2 regions of the Faecalibacterium prausnitzii genome follow, and region 2 is predicted to be linked to the other one. Evidence: riboswitches for the same ligand, from Rfam matches in the RefSeq annotation. Region 2 holds a riboswitch; the other holds the start of a gene.
What was found. A riboswitch is a leader RNA that binds a small molecule or an ion and turns the genes downstream of it on or off. The one in region 2 is predicted to bind thiamine pyrophosphate.

Region 1: another riboswitch for thiamine pyrophosphate. It lies ahead of thiW (energy coupling factor transporter S component ThiW); the one in region 2 lies ahead of thiT (energy-coupled thiamine transporter ThiT).

The regions. Positions count from the first base shown of each region.
Region 1 is NZ_CP065377.1:638,361-641,906, forward strand. Features, by position in the region: gene I5P96_RS03065 (Trm112 family protein) at 1-30, opposite strand, end outside; gene I5P96_RS03070 (SPFH domain-containing protein) at 45-1,328, opposite strand; TPP riboswitch at 1,449-1,556, shown strand; gene thiW (energy coupling factor transporter S component ThiW) at 1,733-2,248, shown strand; gene thiM (hydroxyethylthiazole kinase) at 2,259-3,074, shown strand; gene thiE (thiamine phosphate synthase) at 3,058-3,546, shown strand, end outside.
Region 2 is NZ_CP065377.1:1,181,656-1,185,201, forward strand. Features, by position in the region: gene I5P96_RS05780 (DUF4300 family protein) at 1-59, opposite strand, end outside; tRNA gene I5P96_RS05785 (tRNA-Ala) at 525-600, opposite strand; gene thiT (energy-coupled thiamine transporter ThiT) at 752-1,324, opposite strand; TPP riboswitch at 1,411-1,513, opposite strand; gene I5P96_RS05795 (sporulation transcriptional regulator SpoIIID) at 1,624-1,872, shown strand; gene sigG (RNA polymerase sporulation sigma factor SigG) at 1,927-2,691, opposite strand; gene sigK (RNA polymerase sporulation sigma factor SigK) at 2,774-3,463, opposite strand; gene I5P96_RS05810 (sigma-E processing peptidase SpoIIGA) at 3,545-3,546, opposite strand, start outside.

The DNA.
Region 1 (3,546 bases), 540 kb from region 2:
GCATTGGTAATTCGTTACTTTATCAGCCATTCAGGATGCCTCTCTCATGCGCCGAAGGGGCTGCCGCATTCCGGGCAGAACTTCGGCGGGTGGGCCGGGTCGGCAGGGGTGAAGCCGCAGTTCGGGCACTTGCCTGCGGGCTTCGGCTTGCCGCACTCGGAACAGAATTTGCCGCTGTTCTTTGCGCCGCAGCTGCACACCCAGACGGTGGGCGCTTCGGGCCGGGGCTTGCCGCAGGCGGTGCAGAACTTGCCGGTGTTGCCGCTCTGGCCGCAGGAGCAGGCCCAGCCGGAAGCCGGGGCGGCCGGCGGAGCGGGCTGCTGGGCCCCCATCTGGTAGAGGGTCTGGGCGTTGACACCGCCCGCTGCTGCCGCCTGATTGACCCCCATGAAGGCCATGGCCGGGCCGGCGGCGGTGTTGGAAGCAGCCGCCTGCATGGCAGCGGCCTGTGCGCCCACCAGATGAGCGGCTGCGCGGGTGGGGTCCATGAAGGCGGCACTGCGCTGCAGGTCCTTGATCATCTGTTCGTCTTCTTCGCTGGCCTTGACGCCGGACACGCCCAGCGAGACGATCTCGATGCCGCGCAGCTTGCTCCACTTGGCGCTGAGGGCCTGGTTGAGGGCATCGGCCAGCTCGGTGGTGTGGGCGGGCAGGGAGGAGTAGCGGATGCCCTGCTCGCTGATGCGGGCAAAAGCAGGCTGCAGGGCGGTCATCAGCTCGGTCTTGAGCTGGCCGTCCAGCGCGTCGCGGGTGTAGGCGTTTTCCACATTTCCGCAGACGTTGGTGTAAAACAGGATGGGGTTGACGATGCGGTAGCTGTACTCGCCAAAGCAGCGGATGGCGATGTCGAGGTCGATGCCGGCGCGCTGGTCCACCACCCGGAAGGGCACCGGGTTGGGGGTGCCGTACTTGTTGCCCACCAGCTCCTTGGTGTTGATGTAGTAGATGCGCTGGTCGGCGGCGGCCTGCCCGCCAAAGCCGAACCGCTTGCCCATCTCGGCAAAGACGCCGTCGATGTCCTTCAGCCCGCCGCTGAGCAGGGAGGGCTGGGTGCCGGTGCTGTAGGTGTATTCGCCCGGCTCGGCGCACAGCTCTACCACCTTGCCCTGCTCCACGATCAGGGCGCACTGGCCCTCCGCCACGGCCACGACGGAGCCGTCGGAGATGATGTTCTCATTGCCGTGCTTGTTGGCAGAGCGACGGTCGGTGCGCTTCTGCCCCTTGACGGCCAGCACTTCGGCCGGGAGGGCATCGCAATAGAAAAACTCTTTCCACTGGTCGGCCATCACGCCGGAGGCCGCGTTCATTGCAGCTTTTACAAGACCCATATTCCAAATCTCCTTTGAAGTGGTTTTGGTTGCGGAACTGTTCCTAGTATAGCACAGAAGCACTGCAAAAGGAAACTGCCTCTTGCAATTTTGGCGCGATGGGTGTAGAATACTCCCGACAACAAAATACAGGGGAGCTCGTCATGCGGGCTGAGAGGAAGTGCTCAAACTTCGACCCTTTTACCTGATGCGGATAATGCCGCCGTAGGAAGTCATCACGATGCGTTTTCACAGGGGCTTCCGCAGAGGGAGCTCCTGTTTTTGTTTTCTGCCGCAGCCGCCTTGTGGGCGGCTCCGGGCCGAGGGGGAGCGCCCTGGGCCTTGAATCGACGCGATGGGAAGCCGTGTTCCGGCGTGAGAGGAGACCAGAAAGTCTCGACCGCTTTGCAATAGGAGGAATCCTCATGAAAGCACTCTCTACGAAAAAGCTGGCTCTGGCCGGGATGCTCTGCGCCCTGGCCGTTGTGGGCAGCGTGTTCAGCTTCCCCATTTTTGGCAGCAAATGCGCCCCGGTGCAGCACATGGTCAACATCCTGTGCGCTGTGCTGCTGGGCCCCTACTACGGCATCGGCGTGGCCTTTGTGGCCTCGCTGCTGCGCAACCTGCTGGGTCTGGGCAGCCTGATGGCCTTCCCCGGCAGCATGTTCGGTGCCTTGCTGTGCGGCATCGTCTACCACAAGACCGAAAAGCTGCTGCCCACTCTGGTGGGTGAGGTGTTCGGCACCTCCATCCTGGGCGGGCTGTGCGCCTACCCGGTGGCCATCCTGCTGATGGGCAAGAGCGCGGGCGATATCGCATTCTATGCCTACATCGTGCCCTTCCTCGTCTCGACCGCAGGCGGTGCGGTCATTGCAGGTGTGCTGCTGGCCGCGCTGCAGCGCTCCGGCGCTCTGCGCTCCATGCAGACCAGCCTGAGCTGAGGAGGGCACCGTGACAGCGTTTGGAGCTCTTTTCGACCGGGTGCGGGAAACCTCGCCCCTCGTCCACTGCATCTCGAATCTCGTCAGCGCCAACGACTGCGCCAACATTGTGCTGGCGGCCGGGGCGTCGCCCATCATGGCGGATGACCCGGAGGAGGTGGAGGAGATCACGGCGCTGAGCCGGGCCCTCTGCCTGAGTCTGGGCACCCCGAGCCCCCGCAAAGCCGAGGCCATGGTCAAAGCGGGCCGCACCGCCGCCCGGCTGGGCCTGCCGGTGGTCTTTGACCCGGTGGGCGTGGGCGCATCGCAGTTCCGCCAGAGCATCGCGGCCGAGGTGCTGCGGGAAGTGCCCGTCACCGTGCTGCGGTGCAACGCCTCGGAGCTGCAGGCGCTGAGCGGGCTTGCGCAGGTCTCACGCGGGGTGGATGCCGGCAAGACCCTGCCGCCGGAGGCCCTGCGGCCGCTGGCTGAGCAGTTTGCCGCGCAGCACCACTGCGTCGCGGCAGTGACAGGGGCCGAGGACATCGTGACGGACGGGAAGACGACCCACATCCTCCGCAACGGCACTCCGCTGCTGCGGCGGGTGACCGGGGCGGGCTGTATGCTGTCGGTCCTGACGGCGGCTTTCGTGGGGGCCAACCCCGACCGCCCGCTGGCCGCGGCGGCGGCCGCCGTCTGTGCGATGGGCCTTTGCGGCGAGACTGCCGCTGCCCGCCTGACCGGCGAAGAGGGCACCGGAACGCTGCGCATGTATCTGATGGATGCCGTGTCCAACCTGACCGGCGAACAACTTGACCAAGGAGCAAACGATGAACTGTACTGCTGAGATGTTGCGGCTCTATGCCGTGACCGACCGCGCCTGGGTGGGCGAACAGACCCTGCCCCAGCAGGTGGAAGCTGCCCTGAAGGGCGGAGCCACCTGTGTGCAGCTGCGGGAAAAAGATCTGGGCGACGCGGCCATTCTGGCAGAGGCGCTGGAGATCTCCGCCCTCTGCAAACGGTACGGTGTGCCGTTCATTCTGAACGACAACGTGGCGCTGGCCAGGCAGTGCGGGGCCGACGGTGTGCATCTGGGGCAGGAGGACATGGACCCTGCCGAAGCCCGGCGCATCCTTGGCCCGGAGGCCATCATCGGCGTGTCGGCCCACAATGTGGCCGAAGCCAGAGCCGCTGTGGAGGCCGGTGCGGACTATCTGGGCTGCGGGGCCATGTTTGCGACCGCCACCAAGACGAATGTGACCGCCCTGCCCAAAGAGACGCTGCGGGACATCTGCGCGGCGGTCCCCATCCCGGTGGTC
Region 2 (3,546 bases):
GCCAGAAATGCACCGCAAAAAAGTGCAGCGGAGCAGACAAGAAAAGTTCGACGTTTCAAAAATGGTCACCTCGTTGTGTTTTTCGGAAAGTTTCTTTGAGTGCCGGAGTCTCAACCATAGGCGAAGAGAGCAACGCCGTTGGTCTCGTAACGAATGGTATCACAGATAAACAAAGAAAATCAATGACTTCTGTCGTATTTGACCATATATAATGTTGCAGTATCCATATCCCATACGGCTAACGTCCATGTGGGGAAAGACAATGCGGCAGTTTTCTGAACGATTTTCTTCATGTCGGACACAACAGGAGTATACCCAAGTTAAAATAAGAATTTTCCGTTTTTTCCGAATGGAAGGTTCAAATCGCTTTCCAGTTTGAAAACGGTGTAAAGTCAGACGTTGGGGGTTGTATCGAAACCGCCTGCAAAAGCCTGAAAACGGTGCAGGCGAAGCAATGCAGCCCCCAAAAATCGGCTTCAACAAAAAGAAAAGCACCATACTTCCTACGAAGTACAGTGCTTTTTTGGTGGAGAATAGCGGGATCGAACCGCTGACCTCTTGCATGCCATGCAAGCGCTCTCCCAGCTGAGCTAATCCCCCACATGTTTGGTTTCGTGTCTTGCGACGTGAATTATTATACCAGCAGGAAGGGGCGCTGTCAACACTTTTTTCGAATTTCCTGCGAAGTTTTTGCGGAGAAAGGCGCCCCGGCGGGCGGTAGACCTGCCGGGGCGCGATGGTGCGTGAAAAATCAGGCTTTGGTGTACTGGCGGTCGAAGATCTGCGGGGCCACCTTGATGAGCAGCACAGCGGCCACCACGGTGAGCAGGGTCTCCGGCAGCATGTAGCTGGCATTGTAGACCAGGCTGTAGGTCCAGGCGCTCAGGCCCTCGTTCAGGTTGCCCCAGACGAGTACGCCGGAGAGGAAGCTGCACAGGAAGCGCAGCACACCGGCCATAAAGGTGCCGAAAGCCACGCCGACCATCCGATTCTTGAAGGGGCGGGCAAACAGCTCAGCCGTGCCCAGCGCCATAAAGGCGATGAGGTAGTCCAGCAGGACTTCGCCCAGGAAGTACAGGAAGGTGGGCGTCGGGGGCGCCCAGAAGCCCAGCAGCATTTGCAGGCAGCCGTTGACCAGGCCGGTGAACAGGCCCCACTTGACGCCATGGCGGAAGGACACCAGCACAAAGGGCAGCATGCTCAGCAGGGTGACGCTGCCGCCGTTGGGCATGGTGAAGATCTTGATGTTCGACAGCACGGTGCCGATGGCGATCATCAGGGCGCACTCCACCAGAATGCGGGTCTTGGAATAGGAATTCGACATTTTGGATTCGCTCCTCTAAAAATATAGTACACAAAAACAAAATACGCCTGCGATCAGCAGGCGTAGAGGCTTCGTTTGTGAAAGATGGGAACATTCCGCAAACTTACCTACGCCGGCATTACCCGGATCAGGTTCAAGGGTACTCCGCAGTGTGCGGATCTCAGCCTTTCGGCGCCCCTGTTTTCATGTCCGTCTCCCAGTATAGTCGTCCGACGCCAAAAGTCAAGCCCCGGCGAGCATATTGCGCCCCTCCGCCTCATATTTTTTACCAAGGAGTCTTGCGGAGGAGGGGACAGGGCATGAAAGTGGAACCGGAACAGCGGGCCGCACTGCTGGGGGAGTACATCGCAAAAAACAGCGCAACGGTGCGGGCCGCAGCGCGGGCGTTCGGGTGCAGCAAATCCACCGTGCACAAGGATGTTTCGTCCCGGCTGCGGCGGGTGGACCCCGACTTGTTCCAGCGGGTGCAGGCAGTGCTGGCCCGGAACAAGGCCGAGCGGCATCTGCGGGGCGGGGCGGCCACCCGCCGGAAATACGGCAAGAAATAAGAGCGGCGGCGCATCCTTATAGATAGGTTATATAAGGGTGTGCCGCTTTTGCTGCTATTTGCTGCGGAATTGTTCCAGCGCGGCCTTTTCGAGCCGGCTGACCTGCGCCTGGCTGATGCCGATCTCCCGCGCCACCTCCATCTGCGTTTCGCCCTTGAGGTAGCGCAGCTCCATGATCCGCTTTTCGCGCGGGGTCAGGGACGCGACGGTCTCCCGGAACTGCAGGCCGCTGATCCAGCTGTCCTCGCCGTCGGGGTCACGCACCTGGTCGATGACATACATGGCGTCGCCGCCGTCGGTATAGAGCGGCTCCTCAAGGCTGAGCGGTTCCACCACCGACTCCAGCGCCGCCGTCACCTCCCGGCGGGACAGGCCCGCCTGCTGCGCGATCTCGTTCACCGTAGGCTCCCGGCCCAGCTGCTTTTCCAGCCTCTCCCGCGCCTGCATGGCTTTATAGGCCGTATCCCGCAGCGACCGGCTGACCCGCAGGGCGTTGTTGTCCCGCAGAAAGCGGCGGATCTCGCCGATGATCATCGGGACGCCGTAGGTGGAGAACCGCACGTTCTGGGCCGGATCAAAGTTGTCAATGGCCTTGATCAGCCCGATGCAGCCTACCTGAAACAGGTCGTCGAGATTCTCGCCTCGCTGGGCGAACCGCTGCACCACGCTGAGCACCAGCCGCAGGTTGCCCTCGATCATCTGCTGGCGGGCGGCGGCGTCGCCCGCATGGACCCGCGTCAGCAGCTCCCGCTTCTGTGCTTCGGTCAGGACAGGCAGCTGTGCCGTATCCATCCCGCAGAGCTCGACTTTGTTGTACATCCGCGCCCCTCCGGTTTCGTTTTGACGTTACCGGAAGTATGGGGCGGGGGCAGGGGAATCATGCGTGGGAATTTTTGCCCGCTCAGTCCTCCAGCTTCTTTTTCAATTCCCGGATGATGCGTTTTTCGAGGCGGGAGATGTAGCTCTGGCTGATGCCGAGGGCGTCGGCGGCCTCTTTCTGGGTGCGCTCGACGCCGTCCAGCAGCCCGAAGCGCAGTTCCATGATCTGGCGCTCCCGCGGGGAGAGCAGGGCCACCGACTGCCGGAGGGTGGCCCGCTCGGCACTCTGTTCGAGCCGCTGGCTGACCAGATCCTCGTCGCTGCCGAGGATGTCGGAGAGAAGCAGCTCGTTGCCGTCGCCGTCCACGTTCAAAGGCTCGTCGATGCTGGCCTCCTGGCGGCGGTTGGAGCTTTTGCGCAGATACATCAGGATCTCGTTGCCGATGCAGCGGCTTGCGTAGGTGGCAAGTTTGATGTTCCGTTCCGGCGTGAAGGTATTGACCGCTTTGATCAGCCCGATGGTGCCGATGGAGATCATGTCCTCGGCAGGGACGCCGGTGTTCTCGTACTTTTTGGCAAGGTAGACCACCAGCCGCAGGTTGTGGGTGATGAGGTCATCCCGCGCGGCGCGGTCGCCTGCCATCATCCGGGCGAGCAGGGCTTTTTCCTGCTCCGGTGTCAGGGGCGGCGGCAGACTGGGCACCCCAGCAACATAGTGGGCGGCACCGGGGCAGACGAACAGGACGTACAGCCGACGGAAAAACGATAACAGGTGATTCAACGAAAAGCCTCCTTTTTGTGGGCGGGATTCCTGGGTGCTGCCAATGAGTGAGGGACTGAGAGGTTCAAAGGCTC